3 regions of the Streptomyces sp. NBC_01707 genome follow, and region 2 is predicted to be linked to each of the others. Evidence: predicted binding sites of a transcription regulator. Region 2 holds the regulator's gene; each other region holds the start of a gene.

Region 1 (6,950 bases), 4.2 Mb from region 2:
ACGAAATGCTCGGGAACCACCTCGCCGAGCAGGTCCGAGACATAGTCCGTACCGACCCCGCTGCGCAGTGCGGTGAGCGCAGCGATGGCCTTGAGTTTGATCTCGTTCTCGGTCATGGGACGAGGGTAGGAGCAAACCTCAGCACTTGGGCGGCACGGACATCCCGTCGATGTGCGATGTCGGGTGGTCGTTCACTGTGGCCGGCGGTCCGCGCCGCCGGTGTCGGACCGGGAGTCGCAGCACCCACTCCGTATCGCACAAGTGGTTCCAGCGTCAGGACGACGCCTCGGGCGGCAGACTGCCGCGAGTGGCGAGCCGGGAGCGATCTGCGGCCGGCCGGCCAGGACAGTGCCCGCTCCGGTCAGGACGCGCTGCGCTTCTTCGCGGAAGTCTTCCTGGGCGTGCGCTTCTTCGCAGCCGCCGTGGTCCTCTTCGCCGGGACAGCCCCCGCCCGGCGGGGGCATGCCGGCGGGCGCGGCGCCGGATGCGGGGATGTTGTGCCATGCTCCCCTGCGGACACCGGTCGACGGTTCAGCCTGTGGTCGTACGGCTGCTGACCAGGTCGCGTACACGGTCCACCAGTCCGACGCCGGGCGCGAGCAGCTTGTTGGCGGGCGGAGTGTTCGGGAGGGAGGGGTGCGGTCGGGTGGGGGCCATCTCCTTGGCCCGCCGCACCAGCCGCCCCAGCTCGTCCAGCTTGTCGGATGAAGACGACGCCGCGAGTGTCGGGAACAGCTCGTGCTCCTCCTCACGCACGTGGGAAGCGACCTCGAACTTCAGCTTCGCGACGATGTCGTTGAACTGCGGATCGTCGGCGCGCAGGTCTTCGAGGTCCTTGAGCATCTGCTCGACCTTGGCGTGATCGGCGAGTTCCTTGTCCGCCAGTGCCGCACCGTGCGGTACATCCTTGCGCACCGTCGGATACAGGTACATCTCCTCGGCGACGCAGTGCCGCACCAGTTCCGCGGTCAGCCGGTCGGCCAGCTCACGTCGCCGTGGATGCTCGACCGGCTGAGCTTCGATCTGCGCGAACAACTCCTCCAGCTCGCGATGATCGGCCGTGAGCTCCACGATCACATTCCCGCCGTGTCCCATGACAGTGCCTTCCTCGGGTTCGTCGCCCTCCGCAGAACGGAGCCGCAGACACTCAGACAACAGGTCGGGGAAGCAAAACCTGCGCTCTGCACGCGAAGACGGACACGCCAGTCACCTCCCCGGCGCAGCCACTCCCCGGGCACGCCCCGGCGCTTCCGCTTCCCTGCGGCACGGCGCGCCCGAGCCGGACCAACGTCTCAGCGGGGTGTCGCGACCCGGCGAGAGAGTCCTCACTCCGCACGCCGCTCCGAGGCCGTCGGTGGCACGTTCCGCCTCTTCCGGCCGCGGTGGCTCGTGTCGCACCAAGGGAAGATGAGGCTCCGTCGGCAGGTGCACAGTGCGACGACAGGCCGGTCCGAGCGAGCAATGGTGCCGTCCTCCTGGACGACTTCGACGGGCCCTTCCACAAGCATGGGTCCACCCGGCTCCTGCATGACGCGTCGTGCGGCTGCCCGAGACGTGGCCCCTGGTTCATCACGGCCGTTCGGCACGGATCACCACCAGTTCCTCCTTCTCCTGGCCTCGCGCGATCAGCCCCTGGGCCTCCAGCCAGTCGGCACGTTCACGCAACACAGGGCCGAAGGGGACGAAGCGGCGGTCGGTCACGGTGACGTCCAGTTCGGCTTCGGTCAGCCGCTTCACGGTCATCGCCGGGTTGCTCATCACGGAGTGGACCGCGAGCAGCACACCCCCTGGGCGCAGCAGAGCGGGAGCTTCGGCACAGAGCCGGTCGATGACGGCCCGGCCGTCGATCCCCGCCTCCCAGGCCCGAGCAGCGCCGCGGCCGGTCATGCGAGCGTCCGCCGACGGTACGTACGGTGGGTTCGCCAGCACCATGTCGAATCTCAGGCCGGTCACAGGTTCCGTCAGGTCGCCGCGGCTGACCCGGATTGCCCGTGCGTGACCGGAAAGCAGCGCGTTCAGTCGTGCGGTGAGCACCGCCGCAGCCGACGCGTCGATGGCGACGACGCGGGCAGCACCATGGTGGGCTGCGGCGATCGCCAATGCGCCGGTACCGGTACCCACGTCCAGCACATCGGCCTGGGGTGACAGATGTTCGCGCCGCAGGGCGGATATCAGCATGGCTGTGTCTTCCTGCGGCGCGTAGACACCTGGAGGCTTGAGGAGTTTCACTGTCGCGTCCGACCATCAGCGCTCACGCAGAGCGGGCGGGGGCTTGTGAACCCGTCCACCCCGCCATGGCTGTCCTGTACGCAACACGAACGCTCAGGAACAGCCATGGCGGGCACGGGACGACGGGCCGGGCGCGATGACTCCGCCTGCGAAGAGGCGTGCATGACGGGTGATCGGCCTGCGAACCGGTGTTGAAAGAAGCTCGACTCGGCGTTCGCTGAACGCCGGCGAAGTCCGGTAGCACCGAGATCTGAGGCTCCGGCGCACGAGCGTGAAGCACGAACGCCGTCAGCCCGGCTGCGCGGTCCTGCCTGCGTCCAGCCGGACAACTACCGTCCGGACTTCTTCAACCGCTCGGCCGCCTTTGCTGCGGTCTCCTGGGACTTGCCCGTCAGTCGCTCGCTGCGGCCCTCTGCCTGCATACCCTTGTCGCCCATGGCGTCGCCGGCGGTTTCCTTCAGCTTGCCCTTGACCTGCTTGGCCTTCGCCTTTGCCTTGCTCATAACGATGCTGTCCTTCACTGTGAGGGGGACTGACGTACTCACCCTGCGCCGATGACTCCGAGGCCGCAATCGGTGACGTACCGCGCGCACGAGAGCAGTCCGGCGAGGAAGGGTCGAAGGGGCGCACGCCTGGGGCCGGCCCCGCACCCGGTCGGCGCAGTCGACCTGACTACGCTGAATGAGGCAACCGCTGTTCGCGCCGGAGTCGGTGAAGCGAGCGCCCTCGGGGTCACGGATGCTGAAGGGGCCCTTGAGGCGCCAGTGGATGAAGGCACCGGTGACGAATTCCTCCGGCAGCGACGGCGGCCGTCACAACTGCATTTGCTGTTCCGGGCATCGACACCGCACCGGGCTCCCGGTTCCGGATCGGAATCGATGCGGCGTAGCGGAGAGTGAACCGTTCGGGGTCAGATGTCCCCTGGCTCACGGCGACGGCACCTGCTGCTGATTCCCCCGTCCGGGTGGCGGGCTCCACAGGGCGCCGTTCGCCTCATGTCCCGGACGGGCGAAAGGAGTCGGCCACGGAGGGTCCGATCAACCACATCGAATCGTCGGCGCTCACGTTCCCAGACGATCCCGCGGGACCAGCGGCGACAGGACCCGCATCGCCCGCTCAGGGTCGGAGACGGAGATCGCCAGCCTGCTGAACGGCGCGCACCGGCGCAGTTCCACACACAGCACCGGCCCGCCGGCCCGTACCAATGCGAAATCCTGCCCCTTCTGAAGCGGGCGGATACCCGCGCACAACTGTCCAGGAATCCAGGTTCCCCGGCCGCGCCCACCGCGAAGCGCCCGCCACCAGTCCGGCTCGAGATACAGCCCGCGAAGTGCCGATCCCGGTACCCGCACCTCGCTGTGGCGTGCCGCGATCTTCTCCCACCATGACAGGCGAACGACGATATCGGTGCCCTCCACTTCCACCCTCGCCATGACCTCTCCTCATTGTCGTGTTGCGAGGGCGGTCGGACCTGGTGCCTCGTCCGAGCCCCTGCGCGATGCCGAAGACGCGGTCCGGTCTCCATCGGGCCGTCGGGAATTTCCTCAGTAGGCCGACTCCGAAGCAGCCGACGGTTGCCGGTTCCATAGTGGTCGGGCCCCGACGGCTCCTCTGCAGCCGCCGACCACTTCGGAACTTCCGCACCACCCCGGAGATGTCCGACCGCTTCGATCCCGCTGTCCACAGGGCCGGCCGGGCGACCGACGTCGGCCACGGCCTCAAGGCCCCGTTGCGCGATCGAACCGACCTCAGTCGTCACGCTGCTGGACGTCTGCGCGGGAGCGCCCCTGCCGAAGAGGAAACGGGAGACCTCTCCGGCGCGGACACGTCCCCGGATGTCCTCTCGCGTCAGTTGGGCCGACCGGGCCCAGTTCGCATCCTTTGTAGCCCGGCGGGGACTTCGGTCCTGGGCATTGACCACATCGTCGGCGAGGCGGCGTACCCATCGCACTCTGCCGGCACCCGCACCGGTCGGACGCGGGGTGCTCGGTGACGCGGAACTGGTGCCCCCGGCCGGTGGTGGTGTCGGCACTGCTCGGAACTGGTCGGTGCTCATCAGGGCACGCAGGGTCGAAGCGTCGGAGAGCAGGCCGGTGACATGGCGAACGGGGACAATGGCCCCAGGGAGTAGCAGCACGGTGGCCGCCGGTACTCCGCACCGGTCGCGCCGCCGAACTGCGGGGCCGACGTCAGGGCGTCCCCCTCCCCGTGTGCGATCGGCCTCGGCGACGCCGCCCGGCTCATCGAGCCCCTCGCTCACGCCCACCCATACATGGAGGACGGAACCGCCACTCCTGCCGACCGCGTGGACCTCCTCGTCCAGCAGATCGAGAGGTTGCTCAGACATCACAAAGGGCGACGCCGGGATGTGAGCGTGAGCGTGGCCCCGAGCAGGCGGCCGGCCCGGACGCCGCACTGCGGCCGGCCAGGGAGGCGGACGATACTTGACCCAGATGCACTCAGGTTTTATCAATGAATGAGCATCAAGCATTGCCCGGGAAATGGAGGCAGTGATGGCACGCGCTGTGGGCGTTGACCTGGGAACGACGAACTCCGTGGTGTCTGTGCTCGAGGCCGGCGAGCCGACGGTCATCGCGAACACCGAGGGCGCGCGGACCACTCCGTCGGTGGTGGCGTTCGCCAAGACGGGTGAGGTGCTCGTCGGCGAGATCGCCAAGCGGCAGGCGGTGACGAATGTCGAGCGCACCGCGCGGTCGGTCAAGCGGCACATGGGAGAGGCCCAGTGGCGTTTCCCCGAGTCCGGCGACATCGATGGCAAGCGGTACACGGCGCAGGAGATCTCCGCGCGCGTGCTGCAGAAACTGAAGCGGGACGCCGAAGCACACCTCGGGGAGGACGTCACCGACGCGGTGATCACCGTCCCGGCGTACTTCAACGACTCCCAGCGCACCGCGACCAAGGAGGCGGGCCACATCGCGGGCCTGAACGTGCTGCGGATCATCAACGAGCCGACGTCCGCCGCGCTGGCCTACGGCCTGGACAAGGAGAACGACCAGACGATCCTCGTGTTCGACCTCGGTGGCGGCACCTTCGACGTGTCCCTGCTGGAGATCGGCGAGGGGCTGGTGGAGGTCAAGGCCACCAATGGCGACACACACCTCGGCGGTGACGACTGGGACCAGCAGATCGTCGACCACCTGGTGAAGCAGTTCAAGAACGGCTACGGCATCGACTTGTCCAAGGACAAGATGGCTCTGCAGCGTCTGCGCGAGGCCGCGGAGAAGGCGAAGATCGAGCTGTCGTCCGCGACCGAGACGACGATCAACCTGCCGTACATCACGGCGTCCGCCGAGGGCCCGCTGCACCTGGACGAGAAGCTGACGCGCGCGCAGTTCGAGCAGCTCACCGCGGACCTCCTTGAGCGCTGCAAGGGTCCGTTCCACAACGCGGTCAAGGACGCCGGGATCAAGGTGTCGGACATCGACCATGTGATCCTGGTGGGCGGTTCGACGCGGATGCCGGCAGTGACCGAGCTGGTGAAGGAGCTGACCTCCAAGGATCCGCACAAGGGTGTGAACCCGGACGAGGTCGTCGCCATCGGTGCCTCGCTCCAGGCCGGTGTCCTCAAGGGTGAGGTCAAGGACGTCCTGCTCCTCGACGTCACACCGCTGTCCCTCGGTATCGAGACCAAGGGCGGCATCATGACGAAGCTCATCGAGCGCAACACCACGATCCCGACCAAGCGGTCCGAGATCTTCACGACGGCCGACGACAACCAGCCGTCGGTACAGATCCAGGTCTACCAGGGCGAGCGCGAGATCGCGGCGTACAACAAGAAACTGGGCGTTTTCGAGCTGACCGGTCTGCCGCCGGCCCCGCGTGGTGTCCCACAGATCGAGGTCACGTTCGACATCGACGCCAACGGCATCATGCACGTCGCCGCCAAGGACCTCGGCACCGGCAAGGAGCAGAAGATGACCGTCACCGGTGGCTCCTCGCTGCCCAGGGACGACATCGACCGCATGGTGCAGGAGGCCGAGCAGTACGCGGAGGAGGACCACCGCCGTCGCGAGGGTGCCGAGACCCGCAACCAGGCGGAGTCCCTGATCTACCAGACCGAGAAGCTGCTGCAGGACAACGCGGACAAGATCCCCGGTGACGTGAAGACGGAGGTGGAGACCGCGCTCGCCGAGCTGAAGGAGAAGCTCGAGGGTGAGGACACCGCCGAGATCCGTACCGCCACCGAGAAGGCGAGTACGGCCGCACAGCGGATCGGCACCGCCCTCTACGCGCAGACGCAGACCGAAGCCGGTGAGGGCGGCACGGCCGACAGCAGCACGGCTGGGGGCGCGGCCACCGACGAGGAGGACGTCATCGATGCGGAGATCGTCGATGACGAGCAGAAGGGAGGCGTCGGATGAGCAAGGATCCGCACCTCGGGCATGAGGGTGAGCGCTCCGTGGTGACGCGCGACGTGCGCAGGACGGACCCGGTCATCCTCCAGTCCCGCCGACGCCAGGATGTGTCCGGTCCGGACGGCGTCGGTCAGGGGCGCCCGGACTCCGATCGAGCCGACTCCGCACGGCTGCGTGAGCAGATCGCGGATCTGACCGAAGATCTGCAGCGGGTGAAGGCCGAGTACGACAACTACCGCAAGAGGGTGCGCCGCGACCGCCTGGCCGTACGCGAGATCGCGGTGGTCAATGTACTCACCGGACTGCTGCCGGTCCTGGATGTCGTGGAGGCGGCTCGAAGGCAGG
Region 2 (6,950 bases):
CGTGCGGCGAGAGCGACGGCTCCTGCGGCGAGCAGGGGGGCGGCCAGGACGAGCAGGACCGAGCCGAGGGCCAGATCCAGCGCGCGCTTCGCCGTCATCTGCGTCTGCATCGTGCACACCTGCCGGGTTGGACGGGGCGGATGCCTGTTTTGTGCATCTCGCGGCATTTTGTGACAGAACGATCCCATGCGGCGATGATGGAGCGGGGTGAGCGGGCCGTCGGGTCGGCAGGTGTCACCCTCGATCGCCGGTGACGTCGCGGGACATGTGCCCGGATATGTACCCGTCGTATCTCGGACAAACCGCAGGTGGCGCATGGTATGTGCACGATAGTTGAGTCGACCCCACTCAGGTCTGTTGACTCTGGGGCGGGTGTCGTGCATCCTTGAGTCAGATCCACTCAAGTAGTCAGTTGGAGGAATTGAAATGGCACGTGCGGTCGGCATCGACCTGGGCACGACTAACTCCGTCGTCAGCGTTCTCGAAGGCGGCGAGCCCACCGTCATCACCAACGCCGAAGGCGCCAGGACCACGCCGTCCGTCGTCGCCTTCGCGAAGAACGGCGAGGTGCTGGTCGGCGAGGTCGCCAAGCGCCAGGCGGTGACCAACGTCGACAGGACCATCCGGTCGGTCAAGCGCCACATGGGCACCGACTGGAAGATCGACCTCGACGGCAAGAGCTTCAACCCGCAGCAGATGAGCGCCTTCATCCTGCAGAAGCTGAAGCGTGACGCGGAGGCGTACCTGGGCGAGAAGGTCACCGACGCGGTGATCACCGTCCCGGCGTACTTCAACGACTCCGAGCGCCAGGCGACGAAGGAGGCCGGCGAGATCGCGGGCCTGAACGTCCTGCGTATCGTCAACGAGCCGACCGCCGCCGCGCTGGCGTACGGGCTCGACAAGGACGACCAGACGATCCTCGTCTTCGACCTCGGTGGCGGCACCTTCGACGTGTCGCTTCTGGAGATCGGTGACGGCGTCGTCGAGGTGAAGGCCACCAACGGTGACAACCACCTCGGTGGTGACGACTGGGACCAGCGCGTCGTCGACTACCTGGTGAAGCAGTTCGCCAACGGTCACGGTGTGGACCTGTCCAAGGACAAGATGGCTCTCCAGCGTCTCCGCGAGGCCGCGGAGAAGGCGAAGATCGAGCTGTCCTCCTCGACGGAGACCACGATCAACCTGCCCTACATCACGGCATCCGCCGAGGGCCCGCTGCACCTGGACGAGAAGCTCACGCGCGCCCAGTTCCAGCAGCTCACCGCGGACCTCTTGGAGCGCTGCAAGAACCCGTTCCACAACGTCATCAAGGACGCGGGCATCCAGCTCTCCGAGATCGACCACGTCGTTCTCGTCGGTGGCTCGACCCGTATGCCGGCCGTCGCCGAGCTCGTCAAGGAGCTGACCGGTGGCCAGGAGGCCAACAAGGGTGTGAACCCGGACGAGGTCGTCGCCATCGGTGCCTCGCTCCAGGCCGGTGTCCTCAAGGGTGAGGTCAAGGACGTCCTGCTCCTCGACGTCACGCCGCTGTCCCTCGGTATCGAGACCAAGGGCGGCATCATGACGAAGCTCATCGAGCGCAACACCACGATCCCGACCAAGCGGTCCGAGATCTTCACGACGGCCGAGGACAACCAGCCGTCGGTGCAGATCCAGGTCTACCAGGGCGAGCGCGAGATCGCGGCGTACAACAAGAAGCTCGGAATGTTCGAGCTGACCGGTCTGCCGCCGGCCCCGCGTGGTGTCCCGCAGATCGAGGTCGCGTTCGACATCGACGCCAACGGCATCATGCACGTCGCCGCCAAGGACCTCGGCACCGGCAAGGAGCAGAAGATGACCGTCACCGGTGGCTCCTCGCTGCCGAAGGACGAGGTCAACCGGATGCGTGAGGAGGCCGAGCAGTACGCGGAGGAGGACCACCGCCGTCGCGAGGCCGCCGAGTCCCGTAACCAGGGCGAGCAGCTCGTCTACCAGACGGAGAAGTTCCTCAAGGACAACGAGGACAAGGTCCCCGGTGACGTGAAGACGGAGGTGGAGGCCGCGCTCACCGAGCTGAAGGAGAAGCTCAAGGGCGAGGACACCGCCGAGATCCGTACCGCCACCGAGAAGGTCGCGGCCGTCTCGCAGAAGCTGGGCCAGGCGATGTACGCCAACGCACAGGCCGAGGGCGGCCCGCAGGGTGACCCGCAGCCTGGCCAGGCGCACGCCGACGGTGCGGACGACGTCGTCGACGCCGAGATCGTGGACGACGAGCGGGACGCCAAGGGCGGTGCGGTGTGACCGAGGAGACTCCGGGCTTCGAGGAGAAGCCTGACGTCCCCTCCGGCGCCACCCCTGACGGAGCTGAGCCGAAGGACGCCGCCCCCTCTTCGGAGGAGGGGGCGTCCCCGGCCGGGGACTCAGTACAGACAGTCGGCCTCACCGCCCAGCTGGACCAGGTCCGCACCGCGCTCTCCGAGCGCACGGGCGACCTCCAGCGGCTCCAGGCCGAGTACCAGAACTACCGCCGCCGCGTCGAGCGGGACCGGGTCACGGTCAAGGAGATCGCTGTCGCGGGTCTCCTGTCCGAGCTCCTGCCCGTGCTCGACGACGTCGGTCGCGCCAGGGAACACGGCGAGCTCGTGGGCGGGTTCAAGTCGGTGGCCGAATCGCTCGAGACGGTCGTCGCCAAGCTGGGCCTGCAGCAGTTCGGCAAGGAGGGCGAGCCCTTCGACCCGACGATCCACGAGGCGCTGATGCACTCGTACGCGCCGGATGTCACCGAGACGACCTGCGTGGCGATCCTCCAGCCGGGGTATCGCATCGGCGAGCGCACCATCCGCCCCGCGCGGGTGGCGGTGGCCGAACCCCAGCCGGGGGCGGCCCCTGCGGCGGCGAAGGAAGAGAAGACAGACGACGAGGAGAGCGGTGGCACCGAGGAGGTCTGACATTTCGTCCGACCACCGCGGGGCCCACCGTCTGCCCCGGCGACCGGCCCTCGGGCCGGTCGCCCGGCCGATCGTCCGGAAGGAGGGACGTCGATGAGCACGAAGGACTTCGTCGAGAAGGACTACTACAAGGTCCTCGGCGTCCCCAAGGACGCCACCGACGCCGAGATCAAGAAGGCGTACCGCAAGCTCGCCCGCGAGTTCCACCCGGACGCCAACAAGGGCGACGACAAGGCGGAGGAGCGCTTCAAGGAGATCTCCGAGGCCAATGACATCCTCGGCGACTCCAAGAAGCGCAAGGAGTACGACGAGGCGCGCGCCCTCTTCGGCAACGGCGGCTTCCGGGCCGGTCCCGGTGGTGCGGGAGGCAACTTCAACTTCGACCTGGGCGACCTCTTCGGAGGGACCCAGGGCGGCGGAGCCGGCGGCCCCGGTGGTTTCGGCGGCGGCGGCGGTCTCGGCGATGTCTTCGGCGGCCTGTTCAACCGGGGCGGCGGTGCGGGGACGCGTGTGCAGCCACGCCGTGGCCAGGACATCGAGTCCGAGGTGACGCTCAGCTTCACCGAGGCCGTCGACGGGGCCACGGTCCCGCTGCGGATGTCCAGCCAGGCGCCCTGCAAGGCGTGTTCGGGCACCGGCGACAAGAACGGCACCCCGAGGGTCTGCCCGACCTGTGTCGGCACCGGCCAGGTGTCGCGCGGCAGCGGCGGCGGGTTCTCGCTCACCGATCCCTGCGTGGACTGCAAGGGCCGGGGCCTCATCGCCCAGGACCCGTGCGATGTCTGCAAGGGCAGTGGACGGGCGCGTTCGTCGCGCACCATGCAGGTCAGGATCCCGGCGGGCGTCTCCGACGGCCAGCGGATCCGGCTGCGCGGCAAGGGCGCTCCGGGCGAGCGCGGCGGCCCGGCCGGCGATCTGTACGTCGTCGTCCATGTCGACGCCCACCCGGTCTTCGGCCGCAGGGACGACAACCTCACGGTCACCGTGCCCGTCACCTTCGTGGAGGCGGCGCTCGGCGGCGAGGTGAAGGTCCCCACGCTCGGCGGACCTCCGGTCACCCTGAAACTGCCGGCCGGTACCCCCAACGGGCGTACGATGCGCGCCCGGGGCAAGGGTGCGGTGCGCAAGGACGGCACCCGGGGCGACCTGCTGGTCACCGTCGAGGTGGCCGTGCCGAAGGAACTGGGTTCCGAGGCGCAGGACGCGCTGGAGGCCTACCGGAAGGCGACCGCGGGGGAGGACCCGCGGGCGGAGCTGTTCCAGGCCGCGAAGGGAGCATGATGTGGACGGCCGACGACGTAATCCGTACCAACTGACCGATGACTCACCGGTGTACGTGATCTCGATCGCGGCCCAGCTCTCGGGCCTGCATCCGCAGACACTGCGCCAGTACGACCGCCTCGGTCTGGTCTCCCCGGACCGCACGGCCGGCCGCGGCCGGCGCTACTCGGCCCGCGACATCGAGCTGCTGCGCACCGTGCAGCAACTGTCGCAGGACGAGGGCATCAACCTGGCGGGCATCAAGCGCATCATCGAGCTGGAGAACCAGGTCGCCGCGCTCCAGCAGCGCGTCGCCGAACTCTCCGCGGCGGTGGACGGCGCGGCGGCGGCGATGCAGCAGCGCGAGGCGCAGGTGCACGCGTCGTACCGGCGTGATCTGGTGCCGTATCAGGATGTGCAGCAGACGAGTGCGTTGGTGGTCTGGCGGCCGAAGAGGCCCAAGGAATAGGCACGGTTACGGCGCACGTACGACGGCCGAGGCCCGTCACCCGGAAACGGGTGGCGGGCCTTCCGCGTCGGTGCGGGCGGCACCGTCCGGCTCGGCGATGCCCGACTGGACGATGAGCGCGCCCAGTTGGGTCCGGCTGGAGGCGTCGAGTGCCTGCATGAGTTTGGCGATGTGGGACCGGCATGTGCGGACGCTGATGCCCAGCTTGCGGGCCACCGCGTCGTCGACGTGGCCTTCGACCAGGAGGCGCGCGATGCTGCGTTGTACGGCGGTGACGGGGGTGCCGGGGGAGGATGTGGGCAGTTGCTGGGTGAGGGGAGTGGCCTGCGTCCACAGGACCTCGTACATCTGGATCAGGAAGTGGATCAGGGCGGGGTGGCGGATCTCCAGGGCGAGGTCCCGCTCGGCGTTTGCGGGAATGAAGGCGACCGCGTGGTCGAAGATGAGCAGTCGTTCCACGGTCTGTTCGACGGTGCGTACCTGGAGACGGTCCGCGGGGACCTGGGCCAGGTATTCCTTGAGCCGGGGAGCGTACCGGGCCGAGTGCTGGTAGATGTGTCGCAGACTGGCCCCTTGCTCGATCATGGACAGGGCGCGGGGCAGCGCCTCCGGCATTTGCTTGAAGGGTCTGGTGCTGCCTGGCTGCATCGTCAGCACCTCCTCCGATGCTTCCGCCGTCGCGGCACCGATGGCTGCCCTGATCAGCGGCTTTCCCTCAAGAACGGTGATGGCGTGGTCGGGGTCCTCGCTGGCGACGGATGCCAGGGGAGCCAGTGTGTCCGCGAGGGCCGCTGTGCGCCGTATCCGTTCGTGGATGTCGCGGGTGACGGGCTGCAGCAGATGTGCCAGGGCGGCGGACGGTGGCACGGGGCGCATCCACGCGTCGTCCCGGGGGTCGGGGTGGACGAGCGACATGTCGATGAGGCATGGGGCGGGTGCGAGGTCGGCGCGGGCGATCCGGCCGCTGCGGAGGGCCTCGGTGTAGAGCAGGATCGCGGAGTCGCACAGTTCCAGCTCGCCGTGCGAATGCGGTGGTTTCTCCTCATCTCTGCTCATTCGGGATCCCCTACTTTTGTGCACTGCAGCAAGATGACGGTGGTGGAAGCGTGGCCACCGGGGGAGTGTTGTCCCCGCCGGGTGGTGAACTCCTCCTGTGCAGTGGAAGCGTGGCCGCACTTCCCCGTGTCGCGGCCGCGGCCGCCCGCGTCCGGGAAGGAGCGCGTCGTGGTCAGTGGTTCTGGTTCAGAATTCCCGACTGGGCTATGAGATAGCCGAGTTGGGCCCGGCTGCCGCTGCCGAGGGCGGCGTTCAGTTTGGCGATGTGCGCGCGACAGGTGCGTACGTTCATTCCAAGCCGGCGAGCGATGGAGTCGTCGACGTGTCCCTCGACGAGGAGTTGGGCGATGGAGCGTTGGACGCCACTGATGCCCTTGGGGACGGGGTCGTACTGGATCTCTTCCAGCAGTGGGTCGGCGCGCTGCCAGAGCTGTTCGAAGACCTTGGTCAGGTACGAGACCAGTCCTGGGTGGCGGAGCTCCAGAGCGACTTGACGATCATCCTGTGCGGGGATGAAGGCGACAGTCCCGTCGAAGATGATCAGGCGCTCGATGAGCTCTTCGAGCGTACGGATTTCCACCTTGCCTTCGGCCAGCCGTTCCGCATAGACGAAGGTGCCGCGGTTGTGCCGGACCGTGTGCTGGTAGAGGGTGCGGATGCTGACGCCGCGGTCTATCACTGCCTGGCCGCGTTCCAGGCCCTTGCTGAGGATGTGCTCGCTCCGGCCGCCTCCGGGCTGGATGGTGAGTACCTCGGTGCGGCACTCCGCGGTGGCGAGGTCGATCGCCGCGTTGATGCGATTGACGCCCTCGAGCACCGTGATGGCGTGCGTGGTCGGCGGGTCCTGGGCGCTGATGTCCATGAACGGCTCGAACGAGTCGGTCAGTTCGACAGCGGCGTGCCGGCGTTCCTGGATCTCGCGTTCTATGGGGTGGAGGCGCTTGGCCAGTGCGGCGGACGGCGGAACCGGGCGAAGCCAGTCGGCGTCGTCAGGGTCGGGGTGCAGGAGCGCGAAATCCACCAAGCACGGTGCCGGTTCCACCTCGGGACGGGATATTCGTCCGGAGCGCAAAGCGCTGGCGTAAAGCCGCTTTCCCGCTTCGCATAGGTCGGTGATCCCATGAGGATGTGCCGGTTTTGTGTTGCTTGTGGTCATTTCTCCACCCCCCATGTTCCTGAACGTGCAGGAACATGATGCATCGACCCGGTGGTGTTCGCGTGCCCAGGTGAGACATCTT
Region 3 (6,950 bases), 1.2 Mb from region 2:
TGTGTGCACTCCGTCCCGTGGTTCACCGCTCGACTGGGCGGCTCCCTGGTCGAACTGTCGGGTTCGCGACGGGATCTGCCCCTCACGGAGGTCCTCGCCGAGTCCATCCGGCGCACCGCCGACGCGCACTGCTCCTCCTGTGACCTTTCTCACGTGCGTACACCTCAGGCGACCGTCGTGATGGCGCGTTGGGACGAACGCGAGATCGAACACCTGGTGCTCTCCGACTCGGTGCTGCTGGTCGAGTCGACGGACAGCTCGGTACGCGCGCTGCTCGACGACCGGCTCGATCGGCTGCCTCCGGGCTCCCTGACCACCGAGGCGATCGCCGACGCACGGGTACGCAACAAGGAAGGCGGCTTCTTCACCGCCGCCGCCGACCCCTCGGTGTCCGCCCGTGCCGTGACCGGGCGGACACCGCGCGCCGAGGTACGGGCGCTGGCCGCGCTGACGGACGGGGCGAGCCGCTGGACCGAGATGTTCCGCGAAGGGGACTGGGCGGCCTGCCTCGGGGTGCTCCACAAGGAGGGCACACAGGGGCTGATCGACCGGGTCAGGGCACTGGAGGACGCGGACACCGAGCGCGCACATCTGCGGCGCAGCAAGACGCACGACGACGCCACGGCGGTCTACGCGGTGCTGTAGGTCGCCCGGGTACGGGGCCGGTCCGGGAGGCTGAAGGGCACCCTCCGGTGGGCGATCTCCCTGGGGCGGGGTCCGGGAGCACCCGGGACCGCCCGGCCGGTCGAGGTCGGGACCGGCTCGAGTCACTCCTCGGCGCGGGTGTTCAAGTGGTGCAGCAGCCGGGCCAGTTCCGCCACCTCGGCCCGGTCCCAGTCGGCGAGCTTGCGTACGTACCGCTCACGGCGGGCGTCGCGGACGCTGCGGTAACGCGCCAGTCCCTCGTCGGTGAGATGGACGAGGAAGGCCCGCCCGTCGGCCGGATCGGGTTCGCGCGCCACCAGTCCGAGGTCCTCCAGGGCGCGCAGTTGACGGCTCATGGTCGCCTTGCCGACCCCGAAGTACGCCGCGAGATCGGTGGCCCGCTGCCGGCCCGCCGACTCCAGTTGCACGAGGAGTCCGTACGCCGCGGACTCCAGGTCGGGGTGGACCTCGCGCGCCATTTCGCCGGAGCTCGACCGCGCCCGGCGCAGGAAGACCGCCAACTCCCGCTCCAGTGCCAGGAATTCGTGGTCCACACCAGTTGCCCCGGTCGCGCCGGGTTCACTACCGCTTCCGCTCCCGTGCACGTCAACACCCCTCATGAGCTTTCCTGCCGCTGAAAGTTTCTTTCACCGCCGGTCATCGCCGCAGCTCCGCCAGTATTTCGCAGGCGTAGACCAACGGCAGCGCCCAGGCCCCCTTCCGCCGCACGGGTCTACGTGCGTAGCGTCCTTCCTGACATGTTCACACCATCGCATGTCGCAGGGGTGCGTCGAGCCGCTCCCCTGGGTCGGCAGATCCCCCCACCGAGACCTCGGAGGCACGCAATGCCCGTGCACAGATCCGGATCCGGAACGACCCGCCGCACACGCTTCGCGGCGTTGGGAACCCTTCTCGCAGCACTCTCGCTTCTGCTCACCCTGCCCGGTGCGGCCACTGCGGCCGACTCCCCCACCGCCACCACCACACCCGCCCGCGGGTCGGCCACGATGGGCATGGGCGTCATCGCCCATGACGGTCAGGGCGGCCTGCCGCGTGACACGCGCGCCGTGCAGACCGAAGGCGTGGACGTCAGCAGTCACCAGGGCAACGTCGACTGGGCGACGCTCTGGAACAGCGGTGTCCGGTGGGCCTACACCAAGGCCACCGAAGGCACGTACTACACGAACCCGTACTTCGCGCAGCAGTACAACGGCTCGTACAACGTCGGCATGATCCGCGGCGCGTACCACTTCGCCACCCCGGACACCACGAGCGGTGCCACCCAGGCCAACTACTTCGTGGACCACGGGGGCGGCTGGTCGCGGGACGGCAGGACGCTGCCGGGCGTCCTCGACATCGAGTGGAACCCGTACGGCGACCAGTGCTACGGCAAGACCGCGGCCGCCATGGTCTCCTGGATCCGCGACTTCGTGAACACGTACAAGTCACGCACCGGCCGCGACGCCGTCATCTACACCGCGACCAGCTGGTGGCAGGCCTGCACCGGCAACAACGCGGGCTTCGCCGCCACCAACCCGCTCTGGGTGGCCCGCTACAACACCACCGTCGGTGAACTCCCGGCCGGATGGGGCTACTACACCATCTGGCAGTACACGTCGTCCGGCCCGTACGTCGGCGACCACAACCACTTCAACGGCGCCCTCGACCGCGTACAGGCACTCGCCAACGGCTGAGTTCCGCCCCGCAGCGCCCCACCGGGCCCCGGTGACGCACCCCGTCACCGGGGCCCGGTCGCGTCCACCGCACCGGCAGGGCCCGGCAGCCCGTCCCGACCGGGCACATCCACAAGGGCCCCGCGCCCGCGGCGCCGGGCATGCGTCGACGCACAGAAGAAGCGTGGCTGCACCTTCGTGACGGTCCCCCCGCCGAGGCCCCGTCCGAGCCGGCGCCGGGCACCGTCCACCGCCCCTGAGCACGGCCCCGCCACCGGCCGGCTGGAGACCGCCGGCACCCGGGGAGATGCGGAACGGCCCGCACCGCCCTCTCGGGGGTACGGGCCGTCCGACCGGCCGCGCACGTCATGCCACGCCCGTCACGCCATGGCGCTCACGCCGCGGCCGGGATCCTCTCCTCCACCCTGGCCGAAGCCGGGGCGAGGGCGATCTCCAGCACCTGACGGACATCCGTCACCGGGTGGACCTCCAGCTTGTCGAGGACCTCGGCCGGCACGTCGTCCAGATCGGCCTCGTTCCGCTTCGGGATCACCACGGTGGTGATCCCGGCACGGTGAGCGGCCAGCAGCTTCTGCTTCAGACCGCCGATCGGCAGCACCCGTCCGGTCAGCGACACCTCGCCGGTCATCGCCACATCCGTACGGACCAGCCGCCCGGAGAGCAGCGAGGCGAGTGCCGTCGTCATCGTGATTCCTGCGCTGGGGCCGTCCTTGGGGACCGCGCCCGCCGGGAAGTGGATGTGCGCTCCCCGGTCCTTGAGATCGGCGACGGGCAGTTCCAGTTCGGCGCCGTGCGACCGCAGGAAGCTGAGCGCGATCTGCGCGGACTCCTTCATGACGTCGCCGAGCTGGCCGGTCAGGGTCAGTCCGGCGGCACCCGTCTCCGGATCGGCCAGCGACGCCTCCACGAACAGCACGTCACCGCCGGCGCCGGTCACCGCGAGCCCGGTCGCCACGCCCGGCACCGCGGTGCGGCGCTCCGCCGGGTCCTGGGCGGACTCGGGAACGTGGTGCGGCCGTCCGATGAGACCTCGCAGGTCCTCGTCGGCGACGCTGAACGGGAGCTCCCGGTCGCCCAGCTCGTGCTGGGCCGCGACCTTGCGGAGCAGCCGGGCCACGGCCCGCTCCAGGTTGCGGACGCCCGCCTCGCGGGTGTACTCGCCGGCCAGCTTGCGCAGCGCCGACTCCTCGAGGGTCACCTCGTCCTTCTCCAGACCGGCCCGCTCCAGCTGGCGCGGCAGCAGGTGGTCCCGGGCGATGACGACCTTCTCGTCCTCGGTGTAGCCGTCGAGCCTGACCAGCTCCATGCGGTCGAGCAGGGCCTCCGGGATGGCGTCCAGGACGTTGGCGGTGGCCAGGAAGACCACGTCGCTGAGGTCGAGCTCGACCTCCAGGTAGTGGTCGCGGAAGGTGTGGTTCTGCGCCGGGTCCAGCACTTCGAGGAGCGCCGCGGCCGGGTCGCCGCGGAAGTCGGAGCCCACCTTGTCGATCTCGTCGAGCAGGACGACCGGGTTCATGGAACCGGCCTCCTTGACGGCGCGGACGATGCGTCCGGGGAGCGCACCGACGTAGGTACGCCGATGGCCGCGGATCTCCGCCTCGTCCCGCACACCGCCGAGCGCGACACGGACGAACTTGCGTCCCATGGCGTGCGCGACGCTCTCGCCGAGGGACGTCTTGCCGACGCCGGGAGGCCCGACGAGGGCCAGCACCGCACCACCGCGGCGCCCGCCGACGACCCCGAGACCACGGTCGGCGCGGCGCTTGCGCACGGCGAGGTACTCGGTGATCCGCTCCTTCACGTCCTCCAGGCCCGCGTGCTCGGCGTCGAGGATCTCCTTGGCGGCGCGGATGTCGTACGCGTCCTCGGTGCGCTCGTTCCACGGCAGTTCGAGGACGGTGTCCAGCCAGGTCCGGATCCAGGAACCCTCGGGGCTCTGGTCGGACGAGCGCTCCAGTTTGTCGACCTCCTTGAGTGCGGCCTCACGGACGTGCTCGGGAAGATCGGCGGCCTCGACGCGCGCCCGGTAGTCGTCGGACTCGTCCTCCGGATCGCCGTTGAGCTCGGACAGCTCCTTGCGTACGGCTTCGAGCTGGCGCCGCAGCAGGAACTCGCGCTGCTGCTTGTCGACACCCTCCTGGACATCCTTCGCGATGGACTCGGCGACGTCCTGTTCGGCGAGGTGTTCGCCGAGCCACTGGATGGCGAGCTTCAGCCGGGCGACCGCGTCGGCGGTCTCCAGGAGCTGCACCTTCTGGGTGGTCGTGAGGAAGGGCGAGTATCCGGAATTGTCGGCGAGCGCGGAGATGTCGTCGATCTGCTGGACCCGGTCCACGACCTGCCAGGCGCCGCGCTTCTTCAGCCAGCTGGTGGCCAGGGCCTTGTACTCCTTGACCAGCTCGGCGGCGACACCGGGAAGCGGCTCGGGGACTGACACGTCCACACGTGTCCCCTCCACCCAGAGCGCGGCTCCGGGCCCGGTGGTCCCGGCGCCGATCCTCACCCGGTCACGGCCGCGGATGAGCGCACCGGGGTCGCCGTCGGAGAGCCGGCCGACCTGCTCGACGGTACCGAGCACACCCGTGCCGGTGTACGTCCCGTCGATCCGCGGCACGAGCAGCACCTCGGGCTTGCCGCCACCCGGCCGGACGGCTGCCTGCGCGGCCTCCACGGCGGCCCGCACATCGGTGTCGGACAGGTCGAGAGGCACCACCATTCCGGGCAGCACGACCTCGTCGTCGAGCGGCAGCACGGGCAAGGTCAGCGGAGTGACCGCGTTGGGCTCAGTAGCCATGATCTCCCCTTCGGCATTCAAGTTGAGCTATGCAGGCTCAATGCTCCTGAGCGCCTTAATGTTCCCGGGGCCGTGTTCGCTCTCAGCGATCTCTCTTCCGCCTCGCCGCCACCTGCGAAAACCCCCTCGCCGCCGCCTGGCGCGGAGGGCCGGCAGGGCCCCACACGGGTGACACGCGCGTGGACGACAGGGGCCCCGACCGAGGACGGGACCATCAGACGTGAAGGCTCACTGAGCCCGTACCGGCAGCGTGCGACCCCGTGGCACTCCCGGATGACCGATGCGTTCGACACCGCGCAACTGCGCAGCGCCTGCCTGTACGGCAGCATTCCGCGGGGCACAGCCATTCCCGGCGGCTCCGACCGGGAGCTGCCGCCGGCCCGCGCGCCGGACCGAAGCCGACTGCCGAGTGCGTCGCGGTGCACGGCCCGAAGGCAGCTCACCCCTGACCGAACCGCCGGCGTCCACGCGCCGGTGCGACAGCGGCGGGCGGGCCACCTGCCCTTCTGTTCCTCGCGCCCCACCCGGATGCACCGATTCCGGCTCCGCCCGCGCCGTCCGACGAGGATGGTGGGGATCCACCGCCGCCTACCGGAGACCGAGGACATGCCGACCGCCGACCGCCACACCGCTCACAGCTCCGTCACACTCGACCGCCGCGAGGGACCGTACGGGGAGGTCGTCCTGCGGGAGCGCGGGGACGACTTCGAGATCATCGCCAACGGGTGCTTTCTGATGGACACCGCGGACGGGCGCTCCGAACGGCTGCTGATCGATGCCGCACTCGCCGCGCTGCCCGCCGGGCGGACGGATCCCGCAGTACTCGTCGGAGGGCTCGGGGTCGGCTTCTCGCTGGCGCATGCCGCTGCCGAGCCGCGCTGGGGGCGGATCGCGGTGGTCGAGCGCGAGCAGGCGATCATCGACTGGCACCTGGACGGGCCACTGGCCCGGATCTCCGCCGCGGCACTCGCCGATCCGCGGACGGCGATCCTGGCGACGGACCTCGTCACATATCTGCGTACGACTACGGACCGTTACGACGCATTGTGCCTGGACATCGACAACGGACCGGACTGGACCGTCACCGAGGACAATGGAAGTCTCTACTCCGCTTCCGGTCTGGCGGACTGCCGCGAACGGCTCAACCCGGACGGGGTGCTCGCAGTATGGTCCGCGCAGCCGTCCGCCGCCTTCGAACAGGCCCTGAAGAATGCCGGATTCATTGGAGTAAGGACGGAAGAGGTGCGCGTTGCCCGTGGTGTGCCCGACGTGGTTCATCTCGCACTTCGGGACGGCTGAGGATCCCCGCCGGGCATCCGTGGCCCCCGGACGCCCGGGGGCCAAGCGCCACAAGACAGACACACCGCCGCCTGCTTGCGGCCAACCCGTTCCCGTGCCGTTACACCCTGCGTAGCCGGGAGCAGCCTGCTGGCTTTACGCTGCTGAGCGGCAAACGGGATCACCCACGAAATTCACAAGCGAAGACCGTGCGTCCGGGGGAATGACCCCCGCGAGAACGGGCAGGGGCGGGGCGATGGAACAGACACACACCACCCACAACGGTGTCGCGGCCACCCCGGGCGCGCAGCGCCGGGTGCTGGTGGTCGAGGACGACGCGACGATCGTCGACGCCATTTCCGCACGCCTGCGGGCCGAGGGCTTCCTGGTGCAGACCGCGCTCGACGGCCCCGCAGCCGTCGACGCGGCCGAGGCCTGGCAGCCCGACCTGATGGTGCTCGACATCATGCTTCCGGGCTTCGACGGCCTGGAGGTCTGCCGCCGGGTTCAGGCCGCGCGGCCGGTGCCGGTGCTGATGC

Evidence for each region. Region 2 encodes HspR, which represses chaperone genes until heat shock. Its sites were predicted from a motif close to TTGAGNNNNNNNNNCTCAA; they were not measured.
Region 1: a site for HspR is predicted at 4,674-4,692, ahead of dnaK (molecular chaperone DnaK). Genes of this name have one in related genera too.
Region 3: a site for HspR is predicted at 5,156-5,174, ahead of lon (endopeptidase La). Genes of this name have one in related genera too.

Annotation. Positions count from the first base shown of each region.
Region 1 is NZ_CP109190.1:9,145,627-9,152,576, reverse strand. Features, by position in the region: gene OG963_RS40895 (hypothetical protein) at 1-116, opposite strand, end outside; gene OG963_RS40890 (hemerythrin domain-containing protein) at 532-1,095, opposite strand; gene OG963_RS40885 (CDGSH iron-sulfur domain-containing protein) at 1,326-1,508, opposite strand; gene OG963_RS40880 (HemK2/MTQ2 family protein methyltransferase) at 1,570-2,229, opposite strand; gene OG963_RS40875 (CsbD family protein) at 2,559-2,732, opposite strand; gene OG963_RS40870 (hypothetical protein) at 3,291-3,662, opposite strand; gene dnaK (molecular chaperone DnaK) at 4,743-6,611, shown strand; gene grpE (nucleotide exchange factor GrpE) at 6,608-6,950, shown strand, end outside.
Region 2 is NZ_CP109190.1:4,958,053-4,965,002, reverse strand. Features, by position in the region: gene OG963_RS22295 (sugar transferase) at 1-110, opposite strand, end outside; gene dnaK (molecular chaperone DnaK) at 427-2,280, shown strand; gene grpE (nucleotide exchange factor GrpE) at 2,277-2,927, shown strand; gene dnaJ (molecular chaperone DnaJ) at 3,021-4,208, shown strand; gene OG963_RS22275 (heat shock protein transcriptional repressor HspR) at 4,210-4,656, shown strand; gene OG963_RS22270 (helix-turn-helix transcriptional regulator) at 4,693-5,712, opposite strand; gene OG963_RS22265 (helix-turn-helix transcriptional regulator) at 5,885-6,868, opposite strand.
Region 3 is NZ_CP109190.1:3,803,252-3,810,201, forward strand. Features, by position in the region: gene OG963_RS16995 (hypothetical protein) at 1-645, shown strand, start outside; gene OG963_RS17000 (MarR family winged helix-turn-helix transcriptional regulator) at 768-1,265, opposite strand; gene OG963_RS17005 (lysozyme) at 1,491-2,339, shown strand; gene lon (endopeptidase La) at 2,713-5,133, opposite strand; gene OG963_RS17015 (hypothetical protein) at 5,740-6,432, shown strand; gene OG963_RS17020 (response regulator transcription factor) at 6,668-6,950, shown strand, end outside.